DNA from 3 places in the Chryseobacterium bernardetii genome. Region 1 is predicted to be linked to each of the others. Evidence: riboswitches for the same ligand, from Rfam matches in the RefSeq annotation. Region 1 holds a riboswitch; each other region holds the start of a gene.
The links. A riboswitch is a leader RNA that binds a small molecule or an ion and turns the genes downstream of it on or off. The one in region 1 is predicted to bind S-adenosylmethionine.
Positions count from the first base shown of each region.

Region 2: another riboswitch for S-adenosylmethionine. It lies ahead of EG339_RS04565 (TonB-dependent receptor plug domain-containing protein); the one in region 1 lies ahead of EG339_RS07335 (SusC/RagA family TonB-linked outer membrane protein).
Region 3: another riboswitch for S-adenosylmethionine. It lies ahead of EG339_RS24750 (alpha/beta fold hydrolase); the one in region 1 lies ahead of EG339_RS07335 (SusC/RagA family TonB-linked outer membrane protein).

Region 1 covers NZ_CP033932.1:1,587,753-1,593,560, forward strand. The annotation lists gene fabD (ACP S-malonyltransferase) at 1-848, shown strand, start outside; gene EG339_RS07320 (GYDIA family GHMP kinase) at 859-1,764, shown strand; gene pckA (phosphoenolpyruvate carboxykinase (ATP)) at 1,892-3,508, shown strand; gene EG339_RS07330 (type II 3-dehydroquinate dehydratase) at 3,698-4,105, opposite strand; SAM riboswitch class I at 4,350-4,446, shown strand; gene EG339_RS07335 (SusC/RagA family TonB-linked outer membrane protein) at 4,530-5,808, shown strand, end outside.
Region 2 covers NZ_CP033932.1:973,779-979,586, forward strand. The annotation lists gene EG339_RS04560 (APC family permease) at 1-649, opposite strand, end outside; gene EG339_RS04565 (TonB-dependent receptor plug domain-containing protein) at 657-3,110, opposite strand; SAM riboswitch class I at 3,205-3,310, opposite strand; gene EG339_RS04570 (alpha-amylase family glycosyl hydrolase) at 3,408-5,808, opposite strand, start outside.
Region 3 covers NZ_CP033932.1:1,753,670-1,759,477, reverse strand. The annotation lists gene EG339_RS08135 (homocysteine S-methyltransferase family protein) at 1-783, opposite strand, end outside; gene EG339_RS08130 (O-succinylhomoserine sulfhydrylase) at 889-2,049, opposite strand; gene EG339_RS24755 (ACT domain-containing protein) at 2,177-3,715, opposite strand; gene EG339_RS24750 (alpha/beta fold hydrolase) at 3,702-4,658, opposite strand; SAM riboswitch class I at 4,719-4,826, opposite strand; gene EG339_RS08115 (MGH1-like glycoside hydrolase domain-containing protein) at 5,015-5,808, shown strand, end outside.

The sequences.
Region 1 (5,808 bases):
GTTCTCAGTTCGTAGGAATGGGAAAAGAATTGTATGATTCTCGAAAAGATATTAAAGATCTGATGGAATCTGCCAATGAAATTTTAGGTTTCGACATTCTTTCCATTATGTTTAACGGAACAGATGCAGATCTTAAGAAAACAGAGGTTACCCAGCCTTCAATTTTTATACATTCAGTAGCAGCTTTAAAAGCTGTAAATGGTCTTGGAGCTGAAATGGTGGCAGGACATTCTTTAGGAGAATTCTCAGCATTGGTTGCTAATGGGGTTCTATCTTTTGATGATGGTTTGAAATTAGTTTCTGAAAGAGCTAAAGCGATGCAGGAAGCTTGTGATGCCAATCCAAGTTCAATGGCAGCTATTTTAGGTCTTGAAGATGCCAAAGTTGAAGAAATCTGTGCACAGATCAGTGGAATCGTGGTTCCGGCAAACTACAATTGTCCGGGGCAATTGGTGATTTCAGGAGAAACACCTGCAGTAGAAGAAGCTTGTGTGAAGCTAAAAGAAGCAGGAGCAAAAAGAGCTTTACTATTACCGGTAAACGGGGCTTTCCATTCACCATTGATGCAGCCGGCTCAGGAAAGACTGGCAGCTGCTATCGAAAATACAAAATTCAGAAAAGCTACTATTCCTGTATATCAGAATATCACCACTACAGCTGTTACTAATCCTGATGAGATCAAACAAAATCTTATCGATCAGCTTACAGGCCCTGTAAAATGGACTCAGTCTGTACAGAACATGATTAAAGACGGTGCCTCTAACTTTGTGGAGGTTGGACCAGGAAAAACCCTTCAGGGATTAATCAAAAAAATTGATGCATCTGTAGAATCTACTTCTGCTATCTAATAAAAAAAATATGAACGCGATATTTTCACCGGGCAAGCTTATGCTTACTTCAGAATATTTCGCAATTGATGGAGCTCTTGTCCTAGCGGTACCTACCAGGCTGGGACAAGAGTTTTTCTTTGAAGAAAAAGATGATCACCAGTCTTTGATTTTCTGGGAAGCATTCCATCAGAACAAACCCTGGTTAAAAGCTGTCATTGATTATCAGAACTGGCAGATCCTGGAAACCAATATTCCATCAAGCGCTGAATTCATTTTAAAAACATTAAAGAATGTTCAGCAGCTTTCCATTACAAAATTCAAAAACAACTTTACTTATCATTTAAAGACAAACCTTCAGTTTCCTGCTGATTTTGGCCTTGGAAGCAGTTCAACATTAATGAACAATCTTTCAGAATGGGCTGAAATTGATCCGTTCTATCTAAATAGGATAAGTTTGGGTGGGAGCGGATATGATATTGCTGTTGCAAAAGAAAAATCTGCGGTCCTTTTTCAGAGTAAACCGGAGATCAGATATGAGAAGGTAGATTTTAATCCTGCCTTTAAAAATGAGTTGATCTTTATTCATTTAAATCAGAAACAGGATAGCAGGGAAGGAATCAGTCTTTATAAATCAAAAAAGAAGTCTCAGGAATTGGTAAATGAATTTTCAGATATCACAAAGAAAATTTTATTATGCAACGAATTGGAAACCTTTTCAGGACTAATGATGATTCATGAGCGTAAAATTTCCGATTTTATTGAAATTCCTACAGTTAAGGACAGGATATTTTCAGACTGCCCCGTATTTGTAAAAAGTCTAGGGGCTTGGGGCGGAGATTTCGTGATGAGTGCCAAATTTGGGGGCTTTAAAGACTATTTTTGGGAGAAAGGATTTACTACCGTTTTTGAATGGTCAGATTTAATTGACTTATAATCAGTGTTTTACAAGGTTGTTTTTTTATTTGCCATTCTGACTTATATCAGTATATTTAAACCACCTTTAACAAATAATTAATATTATTTTTGTTGAGGACAATAAAGAAATAGAAAATATAAGTAAAATGAAAAACACTAAAATCATCCAGGATTTAGAGAAATTAGGGATTAAAGGAAACTATGAAGTAGTGTATAATCCTTCTTATGAAGAATTGTATCAGGCTGAAGTTTCTCCTGAAAATCAGGGGTTTGAGAAAGCGGAACTTACGGAATCGGGCGCGGTATCGGTAAAAACAGGAATTTTCACAGGTCGTTCACCTAAAGACAGATATATTGTTCAGGATGATGTTACAAGAGACACAATTTTCTGGGATGGTAAAGTAAACTTGCCTACAACGCCGGAAATTTTCGGGTCTTGTAAAGAGCTAGTGCTGAACCAGCTTGCTGGATCTAAAAAGATTTATGTAGTAGATACATTCTGCGGAACGAATGCAGATACTAGACTTAAAGTAAGATTTATCGTTGAAGTAGCTTGGCAGGCACATTTTGTTACTAATATGTTCATTCGTCCTTCTCACTATGAGCTTGAAAACTTTGGAGAACCAGATTTCACAGTAATCAACGGTTCTAAAACAACAAATCCTAACTGGGAAGCTCAAGGATTGAATTCTGAGAACTTCATCATGTTTAACCTTACTGAAAAACTACAGATCATTGGTGGTACCTGGTACGGAGGTGAAATGAAGAAAGGTATGTTTGCGATGATGAACTATTATCTTCCATTAAAAGGAATGGCTTCTATGCACTGTTCAGCTAACGTAGGCGAAAAAGGTGATGTAGCTTTATTCTTTGGTCTTTCAGGAACTGGAAAAACTACTTTGTCTGCAGATCCGAAAAGATATCTTATTGGTGATGATGAGCACGGTTGGGATAACAATGGAGTATTTAATTACGAAGGTGGATGTTATGCTAAAGTAATTGACCTGTCAGAAGAAAAAGAACCGGATATTTTTGCTGCAATCAAGAGAGATGCACTTCTTGAAAATGTTGTGATCAAGAATGGAGTAGCAGATTATACTGATGGATCTATCACAGAAAATACAAGGGTTTCTTATCCAATTTATCATATTAACAAAATTGTATTGCCATCTAAGGCTGGTCATGCTAAGAAGATCGTTTATCTTTCAGCGGATGCATTCGGAGTACTACCTCCGGTTTCTATCCTGAATGAAGACCAGGCTCAATACCACTTCCTTTGCGGATATACCTCTAAATTAGCAGGAACTGAAAGAGGAATTACTGAACCTCAGCCATCTTTCTCTCCGGCATTTGGTGAAGCATTCCTTACATTACACCCAACAATGTATTCTAAAACATTAATTGGTAAAATGAAAGAACACGGCGCTAAAGCATATTTGGTAAACACTGGATGGAATGGTACTGGTAAGAGAATTTCTTTAAAGGATACAAGAGCTATTATTGATGCTATTATTGATGGTTCTATCGATAATGCCCCTAAAACTCAGGTTCCAATCATGAACCTTGAAATTCCTACTGAATTGCCAAACGTTTCTGCAGGCATTTTAGATCCTAGAGATACATATGCTAACGCTTCAGAATGGGAAGAAAAAGCAAAAGATCTTGCGTCAAGATATATTAAAAACTTTGAGCAGTATTGTAATACTGAAGAAGGTAAGAGATTAATTGCGGCAGGACCTCAATTACAGGGACAAGCTATTTAATCATAGATATATACAAATAGAAAGCCTCATCATTGATGAGGCTTTTTTATTTTTATCTCTCGCGGATCAGGCAGATTTCGCAGATGGTCGCGGGGTAAATACAAACTAATACAATTAAAATCTGCCTAATCTGCTAAACCTGCGAGCTAAATATTATATCCAGTATAAATCAGCTGATTTATCATTTCTTTACTTTAAACTAAGGATAGCCAATCGGTATCCATCCATTCCGAATCCTGATAAAACAGCATCGGTATTGGCTGCAGTAACAGATTTTTGTCTGAATTCTTCTCTTTTGTAAATATTACTGATGTGAACTTCTATTTTAGGTTTTCTGATATTCTTCAGGCAGTCAGCGATAGCATAGGAGTAATGGGTAAAAGCTCCCGGATTAATTACCACTGCATCAAAATCATCTTGCTGAAGCCTGTTGATAAGCTCTCCTTCAATATTGGACTGGTAATAGCTTAATTCATGAGTTTGAAACTCAGATTTTAAGTTCTCCAGATAAGTTTCCATGGAAACGGTTCCATAGATCTCAGGTTCGCGGGTACCTAAAAGGTTCAGATTTGGCCCATTTATAATCAAAACTTTCATTGTATAAAATTAAAAAGTTTTTTGGATTTAAAGTCAAAAAGTTCTGCCAAATAAGAGTTTTTATTCATTGAATTATTAATAATGATATTTGTCATGTTTGAGAAAATGATAATCTCTGTAACTTCTTTTTATAAAGGTTTTTAGTAAAAATATATGCTAATTTTTGAAAAATTATTATAAAATATCAATAAGTCTACTTGTTTTATAGACTAAAAGTTTATAGCTTTGCATCCATATTTCGATCGGCTTATAAAGAAAGATGGAGGGAACTGACCCAATGATATCTTGACAACCTGCATTACGTAAGGTGTTACATTCAGCCTTTAAAGGAAAAATAAGCATTTGGTTTATCGTATTTATCGATGCCCTTTGCTGACTTTTCAGTAAAGGGTAAAATTTTAGTATATGGTAAACAAAATTGATTATGATTAGTAAAAATCTATTTAGTTCTAAAGTCTGGATTCCACCAGTTGCAGTGTTTTTCCTGGGAATTGTAAGTGTAAACGCACAGAATTCCAAACCGAAAAAAGATACCCTTAAAGAAAAGGAGATTGATGAAGTAGTTGTGGTAGCCTATGGAAAGGCAAAAAGAAACAGCTATATCGGTTCAGTGGCAACCATTTCCAGCGATAAAATTAATAATAGACCTGTAACCAATGTAACAAAAGCATTGGAAGGACAGGTGCCCGGGATTCAGGTTACCGGGGCTTCAGGACAGCCTGGAGCAACTTCTACAATCAGAATCAGAGGAGTAGGATCGGTAAGTGCTTCCAGTGAGCCTTTATATGTTGTGGACGGAATTCCTTTTGATGGGAATATCAATGCGATAAGTCCTAACGATATAGAATCTATCAGTGTCTTAAAAGATGCTACAGCAAGTGCTCTTTATGGTTCAAGAGGAGCAAACGGAATTATAATTGTTACTACAAAATCCGGTAAAAAAGGAGAAGCCAGAGTGAATCTGAATATCAGCCAGGGGTTCTCTGGAAGAGCGGTAAAAGATTACGAGCAGGTGAATACGGATCAGTATTTCCAATTGTACTGGGAAGCAATGAGGAATGGTTACCAGTCCGGCCAGATCAATGCCCAGCAGGCAGCCCAGATGGCAACAGATAATATTATTTCCAACTTAGGAATTAATCCTTATGGTGTTAATTACCCAAAACCTGTAGGAACAGACGGCAAACTATTACCAGGAGCAAAGGCTTTATGGAATGATGACTGGAGAGATATTTTGCAGAGGGTTGCTTCCAGAAACCAGGTAGATCTTGATATCAGCGGAGGAAGTGAAAAAAGCAATTATTTCTTCTCATTAGGATATCTGGATGATAAAGGAATGGCTATTGAATCAGGCTTTAAAAGATACAATACCAGATTAAAGATCAATTCTGAGGTTAAAAGCTGGCTGAATGTCGGAGCAAATTTAAGTTATACCAACAGTATCCAGCAGGCTCCTACTTCTTCGGATTCTAAATCCAGTAATATTATTCAGGCTGCAAGAGCAATTCCTTCTTTCTATCCTTATTATGAAAGAAATCCTGATGGTTCTTATGTATTGGATGCTGAAGGAAACAAGGTTTATGATTTTGGAAAATACAGACCTACTGCAGCGCTTCAGAACCAGAATCAGGCAGCCAGTCTACCTTTGGATAAAAATGAAAATAAGATCGATAATTTTTCAGGAAAAGGTTTTATGGAATTTA
Region 2 (5,808 bases), 610 kb from region 1:
CCCCGGCGATATAAGATGCTGAATTCCATCCGGTATAGGAATAGGTAACGAAAACCAACGAAGTAGCAAAGGCAGGAAGCATCATTTCGTTCTGCCAGCTGTTACTGAAGTTCAGGCTGTTTCCTATTTGTGGGGATTCTGATAATCCAACTCCCAGAGTTACCAAAACAATAATAAAGGCGATTTTGATGAATGTAAAAAAGTTATGAAACCTGCTGGAAGTCTTTAAGCTGAATGATAAGGTAATCGCCACCAAAAATATAGCTGCAATGGCAAAACCACTTCCAAATGAGTAATCAAATACAGAAAGATATTTCGACATAGCCAGGGCTGCCAGAGCTACAGGTGAAGAAAACCCAATAATCAGGGAAATCCAGCTTATCAGATATCCGAATAAAGGATGATAAGTTTCTTTAAGATAGATAAAATCACCACCGTTTCCTTTAAAATGGGAACCTAATTCTGCATAGCAGAAAGCACCGAACAGAGCTAAAATTCCTCCAATTACCCATAACAGGAAAATACTGTAGGTATTGGTAATATCGGATAACTGAAATCCCAGAGTTGTAAAAATCCCTGTTCCTATCATATTGGAAACTACAATAGCGGCCGCTGTTTTCCAGCCGATCTGATGCGAAGCAGTACTCATTTATTCATTAAAAATTAAAATTAAGCCTTCCAAAGAAATAGCTTCCCAATGTTCCCATCTGAACCGGCGCATATTTAAATACTCCATAATATGAATTTTTATAGATCTGAAGATCAGGGAATACATCAAATACGTTGTTGGCACCTACTGTAAAGTTGATATTTTTTGTGATATCATATCCTACACTAATATCAGTAACCACTTTTGGAGCAAACTCCTGAACTTCTCCGAAAGGATAACCGTCTCTGATTACTTTACCAAAATAGGTATTTCTCACGAGAAAACTGAATTTTCCTATTCCATACGTAAGCCCCAATGATGCTTTTGCTTTAGGAGAAAGGGTTTCGATAATATTGATCTGATCCGGGCCAAAGAATTCTTTCTGCGGAGTTTTTATATTGTCCGGGAAGTGAAAATCTGTAATTTTTGTTTCCGTATAGTTTCCGGCAAGGTTGATATTTAAGTTTCCGCCAGCCAGCCTCCAATCATAGGAAACTACTACATCTATTCCTTTTGTTTCGGTATCAATGGCATTGGCAAAAAATCTGCCGCTTTCCACTGCATTTCCTTCTCCTACTACTTTAGGGTCTGATAATTGCTCATCTGTGATATTGCTGGTAATGACAATTCTGTCTTTTACTTTAATGATATATCCATCTACGGTAATAAAAAGTCCTTTAACAGGCTGTAAAGTAAATCCTGCGCTTCCATTAACGGATGTTTCCTGCTTTAATTTATCAAATCCAAGAACCTGTGCAGCCTGACTGTCATTATTAAAGATTCCTTTTCTTACAATTCCCTCTCCTGAAGTAGAAATATCTGCAAAAGAGTTATTAAAATACTGCTGCTGAAGCGATGGCGCCCTGAATCCTGTCCCAACTGCTGCTCTTACTGCATAATTTTTTACAAATTCATACCTGATGGCTAGTTTTCCATTGAGAGTGCTTCCAAAGTCTGAGTAGTTTTCAAATCTGGCAGCGGCATCAATATTCAGTTTTTTATCTAAATCATAGGAAAGGTCAGCATATACGGCTGTTGAATGTCTGTCTTTTTTCAAAGCATTATCCGGCGAAAAACCTATAAAAGATTGCGAACCGCCGGCTCCAATCACTTTAGAATCCTTTGTTGCCACATTTCCGTTCTCGTCATATTGAGTATAAGAAGCCTCGTCCCCAGCTTTGATCTGATATTGTTCAAATCTGAATTCTCCTCCGAATGCAATATTGAAGTTCTTTATCTTTTTTGAAACATCAAGATTAACGGTATTCTGTAAGAAACTGTGCGCACCAGCATAAAAACGGGTGGGTGATTTTACTCCCAGAGAAGCGTTATTGGTATTGCTTACGTTATAATTGAAAGTATTACTGCCAAAGGTATTACTTAGATCAATCAGCCAATCATTTACATTATATTTTGTTCCAACAACGTAGGAGATATCATAGATCTGAGAATTTAAGACTGCCTGAAATCCGTTGGGATAGATTTCTTTTACAACGTTAAAACTTTCACTGGGAAGTCTTCTGAAACCATATCCTTTTCCTTCTTTAATGCTGAATCCTCCAAAAGAGTAGAATTTAAAGTTATCATTCAAAGGATATTCTGAATTGAAAAATAATTGTCCTTGTCTGATTTGCGCGTCTCCAATCTGGAAATTGAAATCATCTCTTGTTAATCCTCTTTCTTGAATCTTCGCATCATCTGCAGCTCTGGCAGCTTTTACAGCCTCAGCATCTCCTGCAAATTCATAGGCGAAATTGTCTCCGAAAATATCAAGGTCGTGATGTTGGGTTCTGGTTGTTTTTCCTCTGTGGCTTAACTGTAATGAAAGGTTGATAAAACCTTCATTTTTACCTAAAGAAGTTCCGTAATTGACTCCTGCCTGGTAGGTATCCCCATCATTCCTTCCACTTAATCCATAGGTTAAACTTGCGGAAGCTCCTGCGTTCTTTTTCAGAATAATATTGATAACTCCTGCAATAGCATCAGAACCATATTGTGCTGCTGCACCGTCTCTTAACACTTCAATTTTTTCAATGGCAATGACAGGAATGGTACTCAAATCTGTTCCTACCGATCCGTTTCCTACCGTATTCTGATAGTTTACCAGGGAAGTGGTATGTCTTCTTTTTCCGTTAAGCAACACTAAAACCTGGTCCGGACCCATTCCTCTTAATGTCACCGGATCAATGTGCTCTGTTCCGTCAGAAGCAGACTGTCTTACGGAATTAAATGAGGGAATAACATAGTTCAAAAGATCCTGAGCCGTCATTTGCGGTGATGATCTTTGAACCTTATCGATATTGATAACGTCCACAGGAACCGGTGTTTCCAATTTTGTTCTTTTAACGTTCCGGTTTCCAACGATAATAATGTCTTCAATCTGTTTTCCTTTTTCCGCCTGCTCCTGCGCAGCGCCCAGAATTGTCCCTAACAGTAATACAGCTGTACTTAATTTCTTCATCTTTGTTCTTGCCAATTAATAATATTCTCCCGCAGAGCTTTCTGCAGATATACAAGACTTCAAGAAATGGAATTCATATAAGAAATATTGACTTCACTTATCTCCCCCATTGGGTTGGAATTAGCACCTTTACACCTCTGGAATTGTGTTGGTTGCTAAGGTTTCATTGGGCCAAATCCCTCCACCTTTCTTGATAAATCTAGTGCAAAGGTAGACTTATTTTTCAAATATGCAAAAAGTGAATTATCATGATCAGAAAAAAGGCAAATCAGCTAACCCGCCAATTTGCCCTTGTATTTATTTTACGATCATCTTCTGGATAGCTATTCCGGTTTCGGATTTCAGATGCACCAGATAAGTTCCCGGTGGATAATTTACCTTCAGTTCGTAGCTTCCGTTTTCTTTATCCAGTTTAAATGAATTCAGTTTTTTACCGCTCATATCGAAGATCATAATTTCCCCGTTTTTTACTTTATTAAAAATCAGTTTTACAGCACCGTTTTTTATGGGATTGTCTGAAATCTGAAGAGATAATTTATTTCCTGCATTTACATCTGAAACAGACAAAGCTCCGGCAAAATTTCCGAAAATCCTGAATTCTCCCGGTTGTAAGGTAATCGGAGCAATAGTAGAGCTAATATTAGTTACCGTATCATCCATCAGATTTTTCCATTGGCCAGTGTAAGGGAAATAAGGCACAACATTTTGGGCAGAAGTAGAATAATTTGCAAGAACGACAACGTTTTTCATTCCGTTGATTGTACTGTCATATACATAAATTCTTGTAACCAATCCATCAGGATCGTTGGCCAGGTTGTTTGATTCTATGGTGTAAGTCTTTGACTTGAATACCGGATTGGTATTTCTGATATCAATAATTTTTGCCCATGTATCATAAACAGCCTTTCTGCTGGCATCAATATCATATCCTAATGTAAAAGCTACAGGTTTTTCATCGGTTCTGCAGCCGTTGTTGATGCTTCCATCTGCACATCTGTTGATACTGAAATCGTAACCCAGCTCCCCAAACTGCCAGATCATTTTCGGACCGGGAATGGTAAAGAATGTAGCACCAAATGTTTTCATTCTTTCCAACGCTGTATTCAGATTCTTTACGCTATAACTTCCATTAACAGCTCCATACGCAAGGTTTTTAAACATCAGTCTTTCTTCATCATGGCTTTCACCATATCCTACAGCACGCATTCCGGTAAATCCATGAAGGCTGTGATTCATACGGTCATAGTTACTGTTTTCCTTATACCCCATTGTATTCTGATTGTAAGGCTCTGTCTGTTTATTCCAAAGCATCACTCCTTTGCCTTCTGCTACTCTGTAATTTGCCCATTGCTGCTCTTCGGCATCAGTTCCGAGGTGTTCAAAGATCATATAAGAATCCGGATCCAGCGCCCATTGTTTGTCTGCATACTGCTTCAGAATGTCTACCCTGTCCTGCTGATAAGCATTGGTACAGTTTTCATCATTTTCAGAACAGTTTTGTGTGAATCCTTTTGTCAAATCCCAACGGAAACCGTCAATTCGATACTCTTTCAGCCATTGCTGCAGGCACCTTTCAACGTAATATTGAGTTGAAAGGCTGGAATGGTTAAAATCATTAAACACATTGTATGAATGTTTAGGAACCTGATTGAAATAAGGATTATCCGGAGCTACATCTCCATAACCATCTCCATCGGGATCAATATTCCAAAGCCGTACCAGAGGAGAACGTCCTGTTGCATGGTTAAAAGCTACATCTAAAATAACAGCAATACCATTCTGATGGCACAGATCAACAAATTCTTTAAATTTTTCAGGGGTTCCATAGGCCTTATCTAAAGCATAATGGAAAGATGTATTATATCCCCAGGAAAGGTTTCCGTCAAACTCCATGATGGGCAGTAACTCAATAGCATTGATCTTCAGATTTTTTAAATAAGAAATTTTATTGATCAAAGACTGCCAGTTTTTCTCCTGTGTAAAATCTCTTAACAAAAGTTCATATACCACAAGATCTTCTTTTGCAGGTCTCTGGAAATTAGTTACCTGCCAATTGTAAGGAGTTTGCCCTGTTTTGAATGTTGAAACCTCAAAACCCTGCCCGGCCGGAAATGCAGGAAGATTCGGGTAAGTGGAAGAGGAAATCCATTGGTCATCATAAGAAGATAAAATCTGAGGCGAATAAGGATCAGCCACTTTTCTCAGATCATTAGTTCTGTATTGAAATGTATATAGCTGCTGCGGAGTTAATCCATTCAGTTCTATCCAATAGAGATCCGGATTCGTAGTATCTTTTTTCATCAGATAAGTGTCATTTACTGTCCAGTTATTGAAGCTTCCGATGACGTGAACAAAATTTTTATGAGGAGCATACAAGGCAAGCCCAATCTTAGTAGGATCTGTAGGATCATAATTGATTCCCTGCTTAATCCAATTCGGAACCGGTTCTGAAACTACATTTCGTGGAATCTGCAGAATAAATGCTAAATTTTTAGAGTTGCTTCCCTCTGTGGCAATCAGTTCCATATTGGCATCCTGTGAAACCGTATAATTATAAGAATAAGACTGAGATGGTGTAGAAGTAGAATTTACTACTGTTCCGTTTGCCTTAAGCTGAAAAGTAGCATTAACATTTGTTGTTGCTGTAATATTAATTGAATTTCCAACAGGAACTGTTGTAAGGCTGTTGGCCGCAGGG
Region 3 (5,808 bases), 170 kb from region 1:
AGCCAGTGTTTCCAGATAAGGAGTTAACTGGTTTGCTCCTAAAGCGCAGTTAAAGCCAACACTTAATAAATTCAGATGGGAAACAGAGATCAAAAAGGCTTCTGCAGTCTGCCCGCTCAGTGTTCTTCCGGAAGCATCTGTAATGGTTCCTGAAACCATGATCGGGATTTTAATACCTCTTTCTTCCTGAAGTTCATCAATGGCAAACAGAGCTGCTTTCGCATTCAGTGTATCAAATATGGTTTCTACCAATAAGATATCTGAGCCTCCGTCTAATAAGGCTTCACATTGCTGCTTGTAAGCAACTCTCAGTTCTTCAAAAGTAATGGCTCTGTATCCAGGGTCATTTACATCAGGGCTTAAGCTTGCAGTTCTGTTGGTTGGGCCAATTGACCCTGCTACAAATCTAGGTTTATCCGCATTTTTTGCTGTGTATTCATCACAGGCTTTTCTGGCAATTCTTGCGGACTCATAGTTCAGCTCATACACCAGTTCTTCCATGTGATAATCTGCCATCGCAATGGTAGTTCCGGAGAATGTATTGGTTTCAATGATATCGGCCCCTGCTTCCAGGTATTTTTTATGTACTTCTTCAATTGCTTGGGGCTGTGTTAAAGAAAGCAAATCATTGTTTCCTTTTACCGGATATTCCCAGTCTTTGAAACGTTCGCCACGGTAATCTTCTTCTTCGAATTTATAACGCTGAAGCATGGTTCCCATAGCGCCATCCAGGACCAGGATGCGTTCTTTTAAGGCTTTGTTTAGTGATTCTATATTTGTCATCTCTTTTATAGTTGTTGAGTGAGACTGATATGGTTTGGGACTGATAGGAAGTTGATAATACTTCCTTCTATCTTGATTAAACCGCCTCGTTGGAGCTCTTCGTGATTAATCTAAGGCTTGTTTTAAGTCTGCAATAATGTCGTCTACGTTTTCCAAGCCTACTGAACAACGAACTAAACCTGCTGTAATTCCTACTTCGTTTCTTTCTTCGTCTGACAGTTTGGAATGCGTTGTAGATGCCGGATGGGTAACAATCGTTCTTGTATCCCCTAAGTTTGCCGAGAGTGAACACATTTTAATCTTATCCAAGAAACTTCTTCCGCCTTCTATTCCGCCTTTTATTTCAAAGGCAACGATATTTCCTCCAAGCTTCATCTGCTTTTTGGCTACCTCATAGTTCGGATGGGACTTCAGGAACGGATATTTTACCAGTTCCACATTAGGGTGGTTTTCTAAAAACTCTGCTACTTTCAGAGCATTCTCGCAGTGCTTTTCAACACGTATAGCCAATGTCTCCAGACTTTTCGATAATACCCATGCATTAAAAGGAGACAACGCCGGCCCTGTATTTCTTGCGAAAAGATAGATTTCTCTGATCAGGTCTTCTTTTCCTACTGCAATTCCGCCTAATACTCTTCCCTGCCCGTCAATCAACTTCGTTGCAGAATGTACAACAACATCCGCACCATATTTGATCGGTTGCTGAAGATAAGGTGTTGCAAAACAGTTATCTACAATAAAGATCAGGTTATGCTTTTTAGCAATCTGTCCGAAAAACTCCAGATCCAGAATTTCAATAGCCGGATTGGTAGGGGTTTCAAGATATAGGATCTTTGTATTCGGTTTTATATATTGCTCTACGTTCTCTGCATCTTCTGCTTTGAAATAGGTAGTTTCAATATTCCACTTTGGGAAATATTTTGTGAATAACGTGTGAGTAGATCCAAAAACCGACTGGCAGCTTACGATATGGTCTCCTGCACTTAGCAGAGCGGCAAATGTAGAATAAATGGCAGCCATTCCTGTTGCAAAGGCATATCCAGCTTCTGCACCTTCCATTTTTGCGATCTTCTCAGTAAACTCAGATACATTTGGGTTTGAGAAACGGCTGTACAGGTTTTTAGGTTTTTCTTCAGCAAAGCTTGCTCTCATATCTTCAGCATCCTGAAAAATAAAACTGGATGTAAGATATAACGGTGTGGAATGTTCATCAAACTGAGATCTCTCAGTCTGGGTTCTTATTGCTGATGTTTCGAAATTTTCCATATAGTTTTAATTTGTCAATTTACCAATGTATCAATCTAACAGTATAACAATGAGATTTCTCGCTTTGTTCAGAATAACAATTAAGAACATTAGCAAACTATTACATTGTTAGATTGTTACATTCATTTTATTTAGTTTCACTTAGTCTTAAAATATCACCGAATACTCCTCTTGCAGTTACCTGGGCTCCGGCTCCGGCCCCCATGATCACGATTGGGTTTTCACCGTAACTTTCTGTGTAGATCTCAAAGATAGAGTCTGAACCTTTCAACTGTCCTAAAGCCGAACTTCCCGGTACAGAAACCAGTTTTACATCAAGCTGTCCTTTTTCTTCCTGTAAATTTCCGTGGAGATCTCCTACGTAACGTAATACATGGCCAGGTTCCTGGCTTTCTTTGATCTTCTGGTATTCCTCATCAAGCTCATCTAATCTTGAAAGGAATTCTGATTTTGAAACTGATAATAAATTTTCCGGAACCAGATTCTGAATATTAATATCTTCAAATTCGTTGATTAGGTCTAATTCTCTTGCCAGAATCAATAGCTTTCTGGCTACATCATTTCCTGACAGATCTTCTCTCGGATCCGGTTCTGTATACCCTTTTTCCAGAGCTTCATTGATAATTGTGGAAAACTTATCGTCTCTTAAGGAAAAATTGTTGAAAACATAACTCAAGGTTCCGGAGAACACTCCTTTGATTCTTGTGATATTTTCTCCTGAAAGGTGCAATAATTTGATGGTATCAATTAACGGAAGACCGGCTCCAACATTGGTTTCATATAAATATCGTCTGTTATTTTTGCTCAACGTATATCTTAGTTTTCTATATTCTTCGATGGGAAGAGTGTTGAAAATTTTGTTAGAAGAAACCAGATCAAATCCGTTTTCTGCTAATGCATGATAGTTTTTCACAAAATCTTTGCTTGCCGTGTTATCTACAACAATGAGGTTTTCCAATTGATTTTCATTGGAGAAGTTGATTAACTCCTCAACATTGGATGGCTTATCTGCTGTTAAAACTTCATCTGTCCAATGATTATCAAACCCTTTTTTATTGAATGCTATTTTCTTTGAATTGGCTACAGCAACTACTTTAAGGTCTATTTTTTTACGTCTCTTAATTTCTTCTGAAGATTCAAGAACCTGCTCAATTAATGTTTTACCAACATTTCCATGACCGATAATGGCCAGATGAACGGTCTTCGGCTTTTTGAAGATCTCAGATTCTATGATGTTTTTTGTTTTTTCATCCTGCGAAGAAGTGACTACGATGTTTACCCTGTTCTCACCGGCCACCTGGTTTAAAAGCAATGGGAAAACATTGTTTCTCGCCAGCTCTGCAAAGATTTTATTGGAATCTTCTGCTACAAAACCAATCACAGAAACATTGTTAATACTGTATATTTGGGATACTTTTCCTGATTTTCTTTCTGCTTCAAATTCATCAATAAGACAAGCTACCGCTTTTTCAGCATCATTTTCGTGAACCAAGATAGAAATTCCGTTTTCTATAGCTTGCTGGGAGATTACCCCCACACTGATACGGGCTAAAGTAAGCGCTTTAAAAATTCGTCCGTCAATTCCGATTTCCCCTAAGAAATCTTCTCCTTCAAATTTGACAATTGATCTGTTCTTCAAAAATTTTATTTCGTTAGCATTTTTCATTTCTATATAAAATGTTTTTTATGATATTATTTAATTGTTGATATTCCATTAGGAAGGCATCATGCCCGTGTATAGATTGGATCTCGTGATAAGAGATATTCTCCTTTTTCTTTTTCAGCTTTTCAAAACACATCCGGATTTCAGAAGCCGGGAAGAATAAATCTGTATCTACGGAGATCATGTGCATTCGTGCTTCTATCCTCTCCAGATCTGTTTCATCGGCATTAATATTCATCAGCAGGTGATTCATCAGCCTGTACGCATTTAAACTAAATCTTTCGTTTAATGCATTGCCGTGATAAATCAGCCAGTCTTCAGATTTCAGGCGCTGTTTTTCCTGGCTGTACTTATTTTGAAATCTTTCATTGAGTGATTCCGGAGTTCTATAACACAGCATAGCGTGGATTCTTGCTTTTTGTAATGGTTCATCTTTATGATTCAACAAAAATTTCTGAACCAGGCATTGCGCGTGTAACCAATCATGGGTTCTGTAATCGCAGGCAATAGGAATAAAAATTTCTGCCAGTTTGGGTTGTTTTGCCAGCATTTCCCATCCAATTCCGCCCCCCAGAGAACCTCCAATAATGGCGTATAGATTTGTAATATGTAAAGCTTCCAATCCTTTCAGAAATATATTGGCAATATCTGAAGGGGTGAAGTCTTCATAGTCTTCAATTAAAAAATGATCATAACCGTTTCCGGGAATGTTGAAACATAGAACCGTATATTTATTGGTATCAACAATCTGATTTTCGCCTACCAATTGCTTCCACCAGCCTTTTTCTCCGGACACCGTTGAGTTTCCGGTAAGGGCGTGGTTGATCAGGATGACAGGAGCTGTAAACAGGTCTTTCCCGAAAAGCTCATAACTTAACGGGATATTGTATTCCTTTTGGGAATTTGTTTGATACGAAAGATTAATATAGTTTAGTTCTGCTTTCAATTCTATTATATTTTAATACAATTGAAAATGCCATAAGAAATGGCTGAAAAGAACTTCAGTAAGTTATCTGTCCAAAATAATTTTGGTAGAACGTAGCACCTTCTTTGCTTGCACAAAGGGTTGCTAAGGTTTCATAGGGTCTAATCCCTCAACCTTTCTTGATAACATTTTCAATATTTGAATGAACGAATGGTGCAAAGGTAGTTCTTTTCTTTTAAAATCAAAAAAAAATTAATTTAATATTTAAAAAAGCCCTTAAACACAAGTATTTCAAGACTATATTAATTATTCTTCAGATAAAAGGAATTGGAATTATTTTCCAAAAAAACTAACTTCGTATTGAAAAATGATGCTATATGATCGCCGAAAAAGAAAGATTACAAGATACCAAATGGAAAAACTGGGGACCTTATGTAAGCAACCGGCAATGGGGAAATGTACGGGAAGATTACAGCCCAAACGGAAATGCATGGAACTATACCAATCATAATAATGCGGAAAGCTATGCCTACCGTTGGGGAGAGGAAGGTATTGCAGGAATTTCGGATGTAAAGCAGCTCTTCTGCTTTGCTCTTTCGTTCTGGAATAAAAAGGACAAAATTGTTAAAGAGCGTTTCTTTGGGTTGAGCAATCCGCAGGGAAACCATGGTGAAGATATTAAAGAAATTTTCTATTATCTGGATAATACACCTACTCATAGTTATATGAAAATGGTGTACAAATATCCGATTAATGAATTCCCGTATGACGAGCTTGTTGCAGAAAATGGCAGACGGAGCAAACAGGAGCCTGAATATGAGATTTTTGATACCGGAATTTTTGATAATGATGCTTATTTTGATATTTTCATTGAATACTGTAAAGCAGATCACAATGATATCCTGGTAAGAGTAACTGTTTGTAACCGAAGCCAGCAGGAAGCTCCGATTGTGGTAGCCCCCACAGCATGGTTCCGAAACAACTGGAAATGGGGATACAATACCTATAAAGCGGATATGTATGCTTCCCATGACGGAAGTATTAATATTGAACACGACAGCATTTCTATCAAGAAGTTTTATTCAAGAAAAGATAACACACAAAGGGTATTCTGTGAAAATGAAACCAACACACCAAAGTTGTATGGAGCTCCCCAGGCGGAAGGCACCTA